Regions from separate parts of the Hydrogenophaga soli genome, predicted to be linked through region 1. Evidence: predicted binding sites of a transcription regulator. Region 1 holds the regulator's gene; the other holds the start of a gene.

Region 1 (7,421 bases):
TCGTTGCGTCTGGCTGGCGTACAGGTAAATGGCACCTGCGCCTGCCACCACCAGCAGGCCGATGGTGACAGACACCATCAGCTCAATCAGCGTGACGCCGCGTTGCAAGCGAAGTGGGCGGGGGGATGATTGAAAGAGGCTCATGGCAAAAACATCAGGTTCAGGCAGCGAACACCGGGGGTGGAAGCCACGCCAGCGGCGGTGGGGCAGCAGGTTTGGCCTTGCAGCCACTGGCCGGTGGTGGTGGCTGCGGTTGTGGAGCAGGTGGGCGAGGTGTTCAGCGTCACACCTGAACTGGAGACTGTGGTGAAGTCCTTGTCAAACCACATGAAGGTGGCGCGGATTCCGGCGGAGGCGTCGCCACTGAGTTGAAGTGCTGGTTGTGCCATGGTGCGAGCCAAACGGGCACGCACTTCGGCCACGTCAAAATCGGCCAGTTCATCTTGGCTGCAGGTTGAAGTCAGGCAGTCTTTGTTGGGCGTGGTGGAGGTCCCCTGTTGATCGTCCCAGCTTTGAGATGCCACTGTCAATCCTGTGTAGTGCGCCGCCCAGGTGGTGCGGTCTGCCGGGTTGGTGGTATTCAAGTTGGCGCGGATGCGGTTGGCCAAGTCGTTGAGGGCGCTGTTGATGTTGGAGCGGGTCTCCACACCCAGCTGGGTGCGCGTGGCGACGCCCAGCAGCCCGGCCATGCCGGCCAGGGTGAAGGTCATCAGCATGATGGAAACCAGCACCTCGATGAGGGTGGCACCGCGTTGGGTGGTGTGTGAAGCCATGGTGTTCAACAATTGGCCAAGAAGGTGATGTTTCGGGTGCGGCCCACCATGTCAACGCAGACCGTTCGCCCGTATTGGGTGTTTTTGGCGCTGCTGGCATTGGTGTCCGAAACGTTGAATTGGCCTGCATTGCCCAGGCTGGTCATGCCCCGCGGGGTGAACACGATGCTTCGCACCGAGTTGGTGGTCATGATCCTGAACGATGGTGCAAACGGTTCTTGAATGAACAGCAGCGTGGCTCTGTCGTTGTTGACCTGTGCTGCCGATGTGGGGGCATTGCACGTGGGGGTTCGATAGGCGATCCAACCCCGGGCCCAATCGTCATTGGCGGTATCGCACACCGGAATCGCGGCTGTGGGATCGGCTGATTTGCACAGCGCCACACATTGGTTTTGGGCCATGGCCTCACCGCGTGCACGCTGAATGGAGAGGGTGAAATCATTGCCCAGGTTGCGCATGCTGTTGCTTCGGATGAGGTCTTGCATGCTGGGCACGGCGATGGCCATCAGGATGGCCAGCACCGCGATGGTCACCATCAGCTCAATCAGCGTGAAACCCGCCGTAAACCGATGGCGCACCGAGGGTTGGGAGGAGGGTGTGCGAAGGCATTTCATGCCGCCAAGTATCGGGCCTTTGCCGGAGTCCGGCATGCTGCTGGTCAGCCGAAATGCATCGTTGGTCGGTGCTGGCAGGCTCAACGCCCAAGGGCGTCAACGGCGGACTTCGTCCACCAGGTTTTTGAACTCGTCGATGTCTTCAAAACTGCGGTAGACGCTGGCAAACCGCACGTAGGCCACCTGGTCGAGCTTTTTCAGCTCACGCATGACCATTTCACCCAACTGGCTGGAGGGCACTTCCCTGGCCCCCAGGTTGAGCAGCTTTTCTTCGATGCGCTCAATGGCGCTCACCACCTGCTCGGTGCTGACCGGGCGTTTGCGCAGTGCGAGCGAAAACGAGGCACGGAGTTTGTCGGCGTCGTAGTCGATGCGACGCCCGTCTTTCTTGACGATGGCGGGGAAGCTGACTTCAGGTCGTTCGTAGGTGGTGAAGCGCTTGTCGCACTTCTGGCACTGCCGTCGGCGGCGGATGAAGCTGGCATCTTCAGCCAGGCGTGTTTCCATCACCTGGCTGTCGCTGTGGCCACAGAACGGGCACTTCATGGTTGTGCCGTCCGCGGGCCGCGGCAGGGGGAGAGGTCAAAATTGAGCATCAAAAGTGGCCTCTCCGCTTGTTCTGCCTGATTCAGTTGCTATAAACAGGGAAGCGGCTGGTCAGGGCGTGAACCTTGGCGCGAACCGCTTCGATGTTGGCTGGGTCGCGCGGGTTGTCCAGCACGTCGGCAACCAGGTTGGCGGTCAGGCGTGCTTCCTCGTCCTTGAAGCCACGGGTGGTCATGGCCGGGGTGCCCACGCGGATGCCGCTGGTCACCATGGGCTTTTCCGGGTCGTTGGGGATGGCGTTTTTGTTGATGGTCATGTGGGCGCTGCCCAGCACGGCCTCGGCTTCCTTGCCGGTGATGCCCTTGGCGCGCAGGTCCACCAGCATCACATGGCTTTCGGTGCGACCCGACACGATGCGCAGGCCGCGCTGGGTGAGGGTTTCGGCCACGATCTGGGCGTTCTTGACCACTTGCTGTTGGTAAGCCTTGAATTCGGGCGTCAGCGCTTCCTTGAAGGCCACGGCCTTGGCTGCGATCACGTGCATCAGCGGGCCGCCTTGCAGGCCGGGGAAGATGGCGCTGTTGATGGCCTTTTCGTGCTCGGCCTTCATCAGGATGATGCCGCCGCGCGGGCCGCGCAGGCTCTTGTGGGTGGTGCTGGTGACCACGTCGGCAAAGGGCACGGGGTTGGGGTACACACCGGCGGCGATCAGGCCCGCGTAGTGGGCCATGTCCACCATGAAGATGGCGCCGACATCTTTGGCCACCTTGGCAAAGCGCTCGAAGTCGATGCGCAGGCTGTAGGCCGAAGCGCCGGCCACGATCAGTTTGGGCTTGGACTCATGGGCTTTGCGCTCCATGGCGTCGTAGTCGATTTCTTCCTTGTCGTTCAGGCCGTAGGACACGACGTTGAACCACTTGCCGCTCATGTTCAGGGGCATGCCGTGGGTCAGGTGGCCGCCTTCGGCCAGGCTCATGCCCATGATGGTGTCGCCGGGTTTGAGGAAGGCCAGGAAGATGGCTTCGTTGGCGGAGGCTCCGCAGTGGGGCTGCACGTTGGCCGCGTCGGCACCGAACAGCTCCTTCACGCGGTTGATGGCCAGTTGCTCGGCCACGTCCACGTGTTCGCAACCGCCGTAATAGCGCTTGCCGGGGTAGCCTTCGGCGTATTTGTTGGTGAGCTGCGTGCCTTGGGCCGCCATGACGGCGGGCGAGGCGTAGTTCTCGCTGGCGATCAGCTCGATGTGGTGCTCTTGGCGGGCGTTTTCGGCCTGGATGGCGGCAAACAGCTCGGGGTCGGTTTGTTCAATCAGGATGTTGCGGTTGTACATGGCAGTCTTTCAGTGACGAGGGACCTTGACCCGCAGGGTGGGGGAACAAGGACTGCCCAGGCGAACGGCCGATCGCACTGCCAATCGGTCCGCTGAGGTTCAGCGGTGGCAGGCGGCGCACTTCCCAGTGGTGTTCCACGTCCACTCGGCGGGCCGGAACATCGGACCCGCAGGGTGTATCGCCAGTCGTGCGCGACGGCGAGTGTACGCGATGCCCTGGGCACAAGCCTCGGCAAACCGGGCAGGTCTGTTGGGCAGGGTCAGGACGCTGCGGGCTCGGCAGCAGTTCCGGCTGCCGTGGGCGGCAACGCCTGGGTGAGGTCCGCGGAAGGGGTGGAGGGCGCAGCCGGGGCCAGGGCGGACGCGGGGGGGGGCACCCGGTTGTCCAGCACGGACACCGCCTTGCCATTGGCCACGTCTTTCAGGCGCACATGTTCGGCCATCACTTTGGTGATGTAGTCGGTGGCGTCCACCGATACCGCACCGACGTACAGGCCCAAGCCACCTTCGATGCTGCCTGCACGGCGGATGCACTCCACCAGCACCTGCACACCCACGCGCAGGTTGGTGACCGGGTCGAACGCGGCCAGCGTGCCGCCGAAGTCTTCATATTTGTCGGTGTGAACCCGCGTCAGCACTTGCATCAGGCCTTGGGCGCCGTATGTGCTCTGAGAAAACGGGTTGAATCGCGACTCAATGGCCATCACGGCCAGGATGAGGGTGGGGTCCAACTTGATCTTCTGCCCCAGGCTGAAGGCTTCGGCCACCAGCACGCTCAAGGGCTCGGGGGCCACGCTGTATTTGCGTGACAGCCAGAAGGTCACGTTGGCTTGCGCCTTGGGCAGCGCTGTGGGCGACCCCGCCGTGGCGCGCTCGGCGGCCTGGGGCTCTTGCATCAGGGGCAGGCCGTCGTTGCGGGCTTCTTGGCGTTGCAGCAGCCACGTGAGCACTTTCTGCTCGGCGGCGTCGCGCAGGGGTTCATGCACCATCAGGGCCAAGGCCAAGCCGGCGATGGTCAGGCCCACAAAAGCAATGCCGCTGTGGGTGACATCCATCACCAGGCCAACGGCCCACTGGATGCTGCGTTTGAGCGCGCCCAGGGAACGGGCGTGCAAAGGGGGAGTGGTTGCGTTTGCAATCATTCGTTGTCCTTTCTTATCTGCTGAGGCGCACCTCCGATTCAGGGCGGTGGGTGTGCCTGAGGGACCGGAAAACGCCTGAAGAGGCGTGGAGCGAACGATGACCCGGCATTGAGGGAAAACCCCCGGGTCAGGAATTTGGCGGATTCTATGGGGCGTTAAATGACTGGTCAATCATATAAATTGATTTTGTTATAACTAACGAGTCTGATGTTTGGCTGATTTTGCGGTCAGTTTTGAGCCAACGCAGCCCACCCCGGTTCCCTGCTGAGACAATAGAGGGTTGTGCCTGAACCCGGCGCTGGCCTACAGGGCCCGCTGCATGGATGACCGAGAGTGCCTGACGTGAAATCCGAACGTTCCCCTTCCCAAGCCCGCCCCGCCATGGACATCGCTTCCCTGGACCAAGTCACCGGGGGCGCCTTCACCGCCCCCACCTCCAGCGAGCGTGCTGCCCGCGTGCGTGACTGGTTGGCCACGGACCCGTCTGTGGACCTGATGAACGAGGTGCACCGCGAACTGTCCAACCGCGACAAAGGCGCGGCCCGTGCCCTGAAAGACAAGCTGGACGAACTCAAGCGCGCCCGGCTGCAAGAAGGACTGGTGAGCGAGTGGGCCGTCAAGGCACAGAGCCTGCTGGACCTGAGCCGTTTGAACGTCGCCGACGCCATGGCCTGGCAGCGGGACGCCGCCAAGGCCGGGGCCCCGCTGTCGCGCGAGCCCTTGGCGGGGCTCAAACAACAATTGGCCGAACGCATCAAGGCCGTGGACGATTTGCAGCACCGCATCCAGGTGTCGCGCGAAGCCGCCGTGCTGCTGGCCCAGCGTATCGAAGTGCTGTCCACCAAACCGTTGGCCGACGCCCGTCAGGTCAACACCGGCCTGAGCCAGGACGTGCAGCAGTGGCAAGCCCAGGCCGAAACGCTGACCCAGGACCCCCAATGGGGCAGCATCGAGCAGCGGTTCGTGTCCATGCTGGAGGCTGCGCGCACCCAGCTGGCGCTGGTGTGGGATGCCTTTGAGGCTGCATTGGCCCTGGCCGTGGCGGCTCAGGACGATGCCGCCGCTCCCTTGCCAGCCGTGCCCGTATGGGCCGACGAAATTCGCCAGGCCCGTGGTGAAGCCGTGCCCGAGCCCGCCGCCCAATCGGCCAGCCGCGAAGAAATCGAGGCCGCCCGTGCCAAGACCCGCGAGCTGGTCGAAGCCGCTGCCCAACGCTTGGCGCAGGAGCTGGAGCAAGGCCACAGCAAGGTCATTCCCCGCTTGTCCCAGGAGCTGCGTCAGGTGTTGAAAGAGCAGCACCGTTGGCTCACCCCGGAAGTGGAAGGTCCCGCCCAGGCGCTGCTGGCCCAGGCCGGTGACATGGAAGGCTGGCAGCGCTGGCGCGCCGACCAGTTGCGCCAGGAGCTGGTGGCCAAGGCCGAAGCCCTGACCACCGCGCCCGAAGGTCAGCGGCTGGGTGGCCGCAAGATGCAAGAGGTGCTGCGAGGCCTGCGCGAGTCGTGGAAGCAGACCGACCAGGGCGGTGCCCCCAACCACGCTTTGTGGAAACGCTTTGATGAGGCCTGCAACCGTGCCCACAAGCTGGTGGAAGAGTGGCTGACCAAAATCCGCCAGGAAGCCACCGAACACCGCGCCCAGCGTTTGGCCCTGATTCAAGACGTGAACGACTGGGCCGCGGCCCATGCCAACAACACCGACTGGCGCTTGCACGTGCGCGAGCTGCACCGCTTGTCCGAAACCTGGCGCCACGCCGGTCACCTGAGCGAAAAGCAGTTTGCCGAGCTGCAACCCCAGTGGAAAGCCGCCATGGACAAGGCTCGTGCGCCCCTGGAGGCCGCCCAGGCTGCCAACCTGGCCCAGCGCCAGGCCCTGATCGCCCGCGCCACCGAGCTGGGTGCCGCCCCGCAGCTCAAGGTGGACGAAATCCGTGCCATTCAGCAGGAATGGCAACACCTGGCCCAGGCCGTGCCGTTGGACCGCCGTCAGGAACAAAAGCTGTGGGAAGCCTTCCGCCAGCCCATCGACCAGGCCTTCCAGCGCAAGGACGCGGCCCGTGTCCAGCAGGCCCAGGCCCTCAATGCGGTGGACCAGCGGGTGTTGGACGCCGTGCGCGAGCTGCAAGACGCCATCCAAAGCCACGATGCCCAGCGCATCCAGGCCGCCATGGTCGTTGTGGAACAGGCCAGCCGCGACAGCGGTGAAGCCGCTGCGCCTCAAAATGCAGAACAAAAATCCACTCCCACGCTTGAAGAACAAGCGGAAGGTGCTTCTGATTCAGGAGCAACCAAGCCCGCGGCCCCGGCACGCAAGCTGGTGGCCGTGCGGGGTGATGACCGTCCGGGCATGAAGCGCGCCGAACCGGCTGCCGCGTCGCGCCCCGGGGCACGCCCCGGACGCGATGACCGTGGCGGCCCCGGTCGCCGCGATGGTGGACGTGATGGTGGACGCGATGGCCGCGACGGCAGTCGTGAAGGGGGACGCTTTGGTGACCGATTTGGCGACCGCGATGCGGCCCCCCGCGGTCCTCGCCTGGGTGACGCTGCGTTCCGCGCCCGCCGCGACGCCATCGAGCAGGCCCAAGGTGCACTGAAAAAGCTGGCAGCACAGGCGCATGGCCAGTCGCTCACGCAGTTGATGGACGCCTGGAAGGCCCGCGACCCGCAGGCCGTGCCGTCTGCCCAGGAACTGGGTGGCCGGGTGAACGCTGGCGTGCGCCAGGGCTGGGTGCAAGCCCTCGGTGCCGCCGCCAAGGGTTCGGTCGACGAAGCCCTGCTGCGCCTGGAAATGGCCGCCGAAGTGCCCACGCCCGCTGCCCAACTGGACGCCCGCCGGGCCTTGCAACTCAAGCTGCTGACCCGCCGCAACGACCCCGCGCCGGTGCAAACCTGGGCGCAAGACGCCGCCACGGTGCTGGCCGCCGATTGGGAAGCCGAGGCCGCACGCCGCTTGCAGCACGCGCTGAAGGCGCTGGTGCGCAAAGCCTGATCGCATCACAAGCAGGCTGGCCAAGCGCCGG
Region 2 (7,421 bases), on a different contig from region 1:
CGTTGAGCTGGCCGGTGCGGCCGGTGGATTTTTCGGCGTGTGTGGCGGCCATGGTGCGCAGGTAGTAGGTGGTCTTGAGACCCCGCACCCAGGCCAGCTTGTAGGTGTCGTCCAGCTTCTTGCCCGAGGCACCGGCCATGTAGATGTTGAGGCTCTGGGCCTGGTCGATCCACTTCTGGCGGCGTGCGGCGGCTTCCACCAGCCACTGGGTTTCGATTTCGAAGGCGGTGGCGTACAGGGCCTTGATGTCCTGGGGCACGCGGTCGATGGCGCGCAGCGAACCGTCGAAGTGCTTCAGGTCCATGACCATCACGTCGTCCCACAGGCCCAGGCGCTTGAGGTCACGCACCAGGTAGCTGTTGACCACGGTGAACTCGCCCGACAGGTTGGACTTGACTGACAGGTTGCCGAACGAGGGCTCGATGGACGCGTCCACCCCGATGATGTTGCTGATGGTGGCCGTGGGCGCAATGGCCACGCAGTTGCTGTTGCGCATGCCGTCCTTGGCGATCTTGGCGCGCAGGGCGTTCCAGTCCAGGGTGGCGTTGCGGTCGGTTTCCACGTAGCCACCGCGTTGCTCGGCCAGCATGTTCAGCGTGTCCAGTGGCAGGATGCCACGGTCCCACAGCGAGCCCTTGTAGCTGCTGTAGCGGCCCCGCTCGGCGGCCAGTTCGGTGGAGGCCCAGTAGGCGTGGTAACACACGGCTTCCATGGAGCGGTCGGCAAACTCCACGGCTTCTTGCGACGCATAAGGCACGCGCAGGGCGTACAGCGCGTCCTGGAAGCCCATGATGCCCAGCCCCACCGGGCGGTGGCGCAGGTTGGAGTCGCGGGCCTTCTTCACGGCGTAGTAGTTGATGTCGATCACGTTGTCCAGCATGCGCATGGCGGTGGACACGGTGCGTTGCAGCTTGGCGTGGTCGAGCTGGCCGTTGGTGATGTGCTGCACCAGGTTGACCGAGCCCAGGTTGCACACGGCGGTTTCGGCGTCGTTGGTGTTGAGCGTGATTTCGGTGCACAGGTTGGAGCTGTGCACCACCCCCACATGCTGCTGCGGGCTGCGGATGTTGCAGGGGTCCTTGAACGTGATCCAGGGGTGGCCGGTCTCGAACAGCATGGACAGCATCTTGCGCCACAGGTCGGTGGCGGCCACTTTCTTGGACGGCTTGATGTCGCCACGGGCGGCCCGTTCTTCGTAGGCCACATAGGCTTTTTCGAAGGCGGTGCCGTACAGGTCGTGCAGGTCGGGCACGTCGGAGGGGCTGAACAGCGTCCAGTCGCCTTTTTCCATCACGCGCTTCATGAACAGGTCGGGGATCCAGTTGGCCGTGTTCATGTCGTGGGTGCGGCGGCGGTCGTCACCCGTGTTCTTGCGCAGCTCCAGGAATTCTTCAATGTCCAGGTGCCAGGTTTCCAGGTAGGCGCAGACCGCGCCCTTGCGCTTGCCGCCTTGGTTCACGGCCACGGCGGTGTCGTTCACCACCTTCAGGAAGGGCACCACGCCTTGCGATTCGCCGTTGGTGCCCTTGATGTGGCTGCCCAGGGCGCGCACGCGGGTCCAGTCGTTGCCCAGGCCGCCGGCAAACTTGGACAGCAGGGCGTTTTCCTTGATGGCTTCGTAGATGCCGTCGAGGTCGTCGGCCACGGTGGTGAGGTAGCAGCTGGAGAGCTGGCTGCGTCGCGTGCCGCTGTTGAACAGCGTGGGCGTGCTGCTCATGAAGTCGAAGCTGGAGAGCACTTCGTAGAACTCGATGGCGCGGGCTTCGCGGTCGATCTCGTTCAGCGCCAGGCCCATGGCCACACGCATGAAGAAGGCTTGCGGCAGCTCGATGCGGGCCTTGCGCACGTGCAGGAAGTAGCGGTCGTACAGGGTTTGCAGGCCCAGGTAGTCAAACTGCATGTCGCGCTGGGGCTGGAGGGCGGCACCCAGGCGCTTCAGGTCGAACTGGGCCAGCTTTTCGTCCAGCAGTTCGTTGGCAATGCCCTTCTTGATGAACTGGGGGAAGTAGTCGGCATAACCCTCGGCCAGCTCGGTGTAGGTCACCTCATGGCCCAGCACTTCCTTGGCGATGGTGTGCAGCAGCAGGCGGGCGGTGGCGTAGGTGTAGTCGGGGTCTTTTTCGATCAGCGTGCGGGCGGCCAGGATGGAGGCCTTGTGCACTTCTTCCAGCGGCACGCCGTCGTACAGGTTGCGCAGGGTTTCGGCCACGATGGGCTCGGGCTTGACCTCGGTGGACAGCCCGGCGCAGGCGGCGCGGATGCGCTCGGTCAGGGCGGTCATGTCCAGGGGCACGCGTTGGCCGTTTTCCAGCACGTGCAGCTGTTCGGTGGGCTGGGCGGCGGGGGCCTGGCCGTGGGCGGCGCGCTCTTGCGCACGGCGTTCGCGGTACAGCACATAGGCACGGGCCACTTCGTGGTGGCTGCCGCGCATCAGGCCCAGTTCCACATGGTCTTGCACGTCTTCGATGTGGAAGGTGCCGCCACCGGGGCGCGAGCGCATCAGGGCCTTGACCACCGTTTGCGTCAGGGCTTCCACGGTTTCGCGCACGCTGGCCGAGGCCGCGCCCTGGGTGCCGTGCACCGCCAGGAAGGCTTTCATCAACGCCACGGCAATCTTGTTGGGCTCGAACGGCACCACCGCGCCGTTGCGGCGGATGATCTGGTAGTGGCTCAGGCTGGTGGCCGAAGAGGCGCGTTCGGTGGTGTCGAGCGTGTGCATGGGGTTGGCGGCTTGGGCGGCGGAGTCCGGGTAAGCGGTGGCTTGCATGGTTCCTCTTATGGGGCGTTTTGGGAGATGTCTTGTCTTTCGGGACGACACTATATCTAGTGTTTGGCTTCTTTTGGGACCACTACCCATGGTGTTTTGGAATATTTTTTGTAACCCAAAAACAGGCCCAAAACATGCTATGCGGCACCCCTGAAAACGCTGACTTCTCTCAAAACGGGAGCAGGGTTTTCAGGCCGCCCGGGCCTTGCGCGGGGTTGCTGAAAAAGCGATGAAAAGCCCAGAAAGGCGGTGCCGGACCGTGCCGGGCGGCCCCGTATCATCGGCAACCCCTTCCGTGCACAGGCGTTCAACATGACCGATCAGACAACAACCCCGCCGCTGGATGTGGTGGTGATGGCCGCGGGCAAAGGCACCCGCATGAAAAGCCGCACCCCCAAGGTGCTGCACCGCCTGGGCGGGCGGGCGCTGGTGGCGCATGTGATCGACACGGCGGCCAGCCTGTCGGCACGGCAGGTGGTGGTCATCACCGGGCATGGTGCTCCTGAAGTGGAAGCATTCATTGCAAACAGAAAAAGCGCTGGAGGCCAAAATAGCTTGTTGTCTTTTGCCCGCCAGGAACCGCAACTGGGCACCGGCCACGCCGTGCAGCAGGCGGTGCCGCTGCTGGCCGACGACGGCATCACGCTGGTGTTGTCGGGCGACGTGCCGCTGACCCAGGCCCCCACGCTGCAAGCCCTGTTGGACCTGTGCGCTGGCGATGCACTGGCCCTGCTCACGCTGGACATGCCCGACCCCACGGGGTATGGCCGCATCGTGCGGGCCGCGGACGGGGCGGTGCAAGCCATTGTGGAACACAAGGACGCCACCGAGGCCCAGCGCGCCATCCGCGAGATTTACAGCGGCATCATGGCCGTGCCCACCCGGCTGCTGCGCGGCTGGCTGGCCCGGCTGGACAACCAGAACGCCCAGAACGAGTACTACCTGACCGACGTGGTCAAGTTCGCCGTGGCCGACGGTTGCCCCGTGCGCGCCCACTGCATTGCCGACGCGGTGCAGGTGGCCGGTGTCAACAGCCCGCTGCAGCTGGCCGAGCTGGAACGCGCCTTCCAACGCCGCCAGGCCGAGACGCTGATGGTCCAGGGCGTGCGCCTGGCCGACCCGGCCCGTTTCGACCTGCGCGGCACGCTCAGCTGCGGGCAGGACGTGGACATTGACGTCAACTGCGTGTTCGAAGGCCAGGTCAGCCTGGGCGAGGGTGTTCGCATCGGTGCCAACTGCGTCATTGCCAACGCCGCCATTGCCGATGGCGCGGTCATCCACCCCTTCACCCACATCGACGGCGAGAAACTGGGCGTCAAGGTCGGCCCGGGCGCCCTCATCGGTCCGTTTGCCCGCCTGCGCCCGGGGGCCGACCTGGGGGCGGAGGTGCACATCGGCAACTTTGTGGAGGTGAAGAACAGCACCCTGGCCGCCGGGGCCAAGGCCAACCACCTGGCCTACCTGGGCGACGCCACCGTGGGCGAACGTGTCAACTACGGCGCGGGCAGCATCACCGCCAATTACGACGGGGCCAACAAACACCGCACCGTGATCGAGGCCGACGTGCACGTGGGCAGCAACTGCGTGCTGGTGGCTCCGGTCACCCTCGGCGCGGGCGGCACGGTGGGCGGCGGCAGCACCATCACCAAGAACACCCCACCCGGTGCGCTGAGCGTGGCCCGGGGCAAGCAGGTCAGCATTGCCAACTGGCAGCGGCCCCACAAGAACAAGGCTTGAGTGTGTTTTTGGCCTCTTGCGCTTTATTCATAAGCGCAAGGTGCTATCAAAATTGAATTTCCCTTGGGCGCCGCCTCCGTCCAGATCCATGGGGGCGTAATTCCTAGCGGTGGGCGTTGCTGACCTCTGTTAGCGTTGCGCCCTCTGGGGAGGCTTTTGAATGGGGGCGGCGAGGTTGGCCGACCTGGGTCTCCCTTTTTTGAAAGAAGGGAGATTGCATGTTTGCCAATGTCGTCAAAGGGGCCCAGCGCGGCCTGTTGTTGAGGCCCGTGTTTGGCCAGGTCATCACGCTGACCCTGCGTGACCCCGGTCCCGCCAGTCAGCCAGCGGTGCTGGAGCTGGTTCGCCAACTGGCGCAAGCCGCCGAGAGGGCGGCACAACCCGCGGGGCTGGTGGCGGCGTTTGCGCCCGAGTTGTGGGGCCAATGGCAGGGGCGTCCCATTCCCGTCAGCCGCAAGGTGCTCAACCACTCGCCCAAGCTGCGCGACACCGGGGGCGACGTGTTGCTGTTCCTGAAGACACCCGATGCGCAAACCGCCCGCCAGCTGCTGGACGCGTTCACGCCCGCGCTGGGCGCTTTGGCCAGCCACATGGAAACCGTGGAAGTGGGCAAGCGCGAAGACGGTCGCGTCATCGGCGGGCGGTATGTGGACGGCATCACCAACCCCAACGACCCGGTGAGCCTGGCCGAAGACATCCTGGTGGCGGGCGCGTACCCAGGGGCCTCGTTCGCCTTCACCCAGAAGTTTTTGTTCGATTGGCGCTCCATCGCCGCCATGTCCCCCGACAGCGAGGACGCGATGATTGGCCGCGACACCCAGGGGGCCATCCTGCCGCAGGGGCCTGCCGATGCCCACATCCACCGCGCCCACGTGCGCGACGCCAATGGCGACAACCGAAAGCTGCTTCGGCAGGCGCTGCCCTTTGGCGAGCAGGCCGGCCATGCCGCCCGCGAAGCCGGGCTGATGTTTGTGGCCTTCTGCAACGAGCAGGAGCGGTTTGAAAAAATCCTCCACCACCTGATGGGCGACATGCCCGATCGCCCGGTCGATCGCCTCATGAGCGTGGTGCAAGGCGTTGCCGGGGCGTACTGGTACGTGCCGGCCGCCGCCGAGCTGGGGGTGGCGCATGTGCACAGCGTGTCCGACACCGAAGAAGACCCCCACTGGGACGTGCGCAGCAGCAACGGCTACCTGTTCTACAACTCGCAAGACTATCTGCACCAGATGGCCGAGGGTGGCTACGCGCCGGGTGACCCGCCCAGCCCCCGGCTGCTGGCCTTGCTGGGGCGCACCTTCTCGCATTGGAACGACGGATGGCTGCGCCGCCAGCCCTTTCCCCGCCTGCCGCACCTGTCCACCCTGGTGACGCCGGACGAGGCCCCGGTGCTCAAGGGCTCAGCCTCGCTGCGCAAGGGCCTGGCCAACAAGAAGACGCTGGCCGAGTTGCTGTCGGCCCCCCACTCGCGCCTGGCGCGGGACAACCAGCTGCTGCGCATCTACCCCGAAGAACTGCTGGTGGGCATCATCCCTGACTTCACCCTGGGCCGCGGCAAGGAGGTGGTGCCCTACCTGAGCGAGGAAGAGACCATTGCCGCCTGGCTCAAGGGAGAGCTGAACGAGTGGTCGGCCATGGGCCATGTGGTGCCGCACTACCAACGCCTGCTGGACGTGGGCCTGGAGGGGCTGCTGGCGCTGTTGCAGCAGGGCATGGCCAAGCCGGGGTTGACCCCGGCCCAGCACGACTTCTACCAAGGGGCCATTTGGTCGCTGCAAGGGGTGCAAGGGTATTTGCGCAACTGGGCCGAACACGCGGAGCACGCCGTGGCCCAAGCCAGCACCCCCGACGACGCCCAGAACATGCGGGACGTGGCCGCCCGCCTGCGCCACCTCAGCACCCAGCCGCCACGCGATTTCCATGACGGCGTGCAGCTCATCTACTCCTTCCACTGCTGCCTGCACCTGCTGGGCGAGCTGACCGCCATCGGGCGGCTGGACCAGATGTTGTGGCCACTGCTGCAAAAACACCCCATGGACGAGGCCCGGGCGCAGGAGATTGTGGATTGCCTGTGGCTCAAGATGGGCGAAAACGCCTTCGTCAACCGCGCCAACATCACCGACTACGTCAACTACGGCACCACGGCGGTGTGCGGCCTGGGGGGCAACTTCCCGCAGGGCGGGGGCATCAACCAGTGGGTGCAGCAAATCACGGTGGGCGGCTACGTGGCCAACGACGACGCCACGCCCACGGGCGGCGTCAACCCCGTCACCCTGTTGTGCCTCAAGGCCGCACGCCGCATCCCTGTGAATGCACCCACCTTGTCGCTGCGGGTCTACAAGGACATGCCCCAAGAGGTGCTGGACGCCGCCGCCGAGTCGCTGCTGGCCGGGGGCGCACACCCCATCCTGTACCAGGACGACAAGCTGTGCATGGCGCTGCACCGTTCGGGCCAGGACGTGTCGCTGCGCTGGTCTCGCGACTACGCTGCCGACGGTTGTTACGAACCCATGCTGGCCGGGGCCACCGAATTTGCCTTTGCCAACGTCACCCCCATGGCCGCGCTGGAGCAAGCGCTGAACCAGGGGGCCACCTACGGTGCTGCCGGGCCCATTTACCTGCGTGGCCTGAAGCAGACCTTCCGCTCCCCACCGGCGCAGGACATCGACACCTTTGAAAAGCTGCAAGCCCAGTTCCTGCACCAACTGGAATGGCTGGTGATCCAGACCTACAACGTCATCCTCGGGGCCTACGGCAACCTGGGCGACATCTGCCCCAGCCCCTTGTTGTCCACGCTGATCGACGGCTGTGTCGAATCGGGCCGCGACCTCACCCAGGCCGGTGCCCGCTTCCACATGATTGCGCCGCTGTGTGTGGGGGTTTCCAACACCATCGACTCGCTCTACGCCATCAAAAAGCT

What was found. Region 1 encodes NrdR, which represses ribonucleotide reductase genes. Its sites were predicted from a motif close to CACNANATNTNGTG; they were not measured.
Region 2: ACYVB7_RS04700 (ribonucleoside-diphosphate reductase subunit alpha) is a predicted target of NrdR. The motif match lies at 2,816-2,829, and genes of this name have one in related genera.

The regions. Positions count from the first base shown of each region.
Region 1 is NZ_BAAHAK010000001.1:389,229-396,649, forward strand. It holds gene ACYVB7_RS01750 (PilW family protein) at 1-144, opposite strand, end outside; gene ACYVB7_RS01755 (type IV pilus modification PilV family protein) at 141-773, opposite strand; gene ACYVB7_RS01760 (GspH/FimT family pseudopilin) at 779-1,387, opposite strand; gene nrdR (transcriptional regulator NrdR) at 1,484-1,933, opposite strand; gene glyA (serine hydroxymethyltransferase) at 2,016-3,263, opposite strand; ZMP/ZTP riboswitch at 3,311-3,463, opposite strand; gene ACYVB7_RS01775 (lytic transglycosylase domain-containing protein) at 3,524-4,405, opposite strand; gene ACYVB7_RS01780 (DUF349 domain-containing protein) at 4,787-7,390, shown strand.
Region 2 is NZ_BAAHAK010000002.1:334,025-341,445, forward strand. It holds gene ACYVB7_RS04700 (ribonucleoside-diphosphate reductase subunit alpha) at 1-2,719, opposite strand, end outside; gene glmU (bifunctional UDP-N-acetylglucosamine diphosphorylase/glucosamine-1-phosphate N-acetyltransferase GlmU) at 3,080-4,504, shown strand; gene ACYVB7_RS04710 (Dyp-type peroxidase) at 4,723-7,421, shown strand, end outside.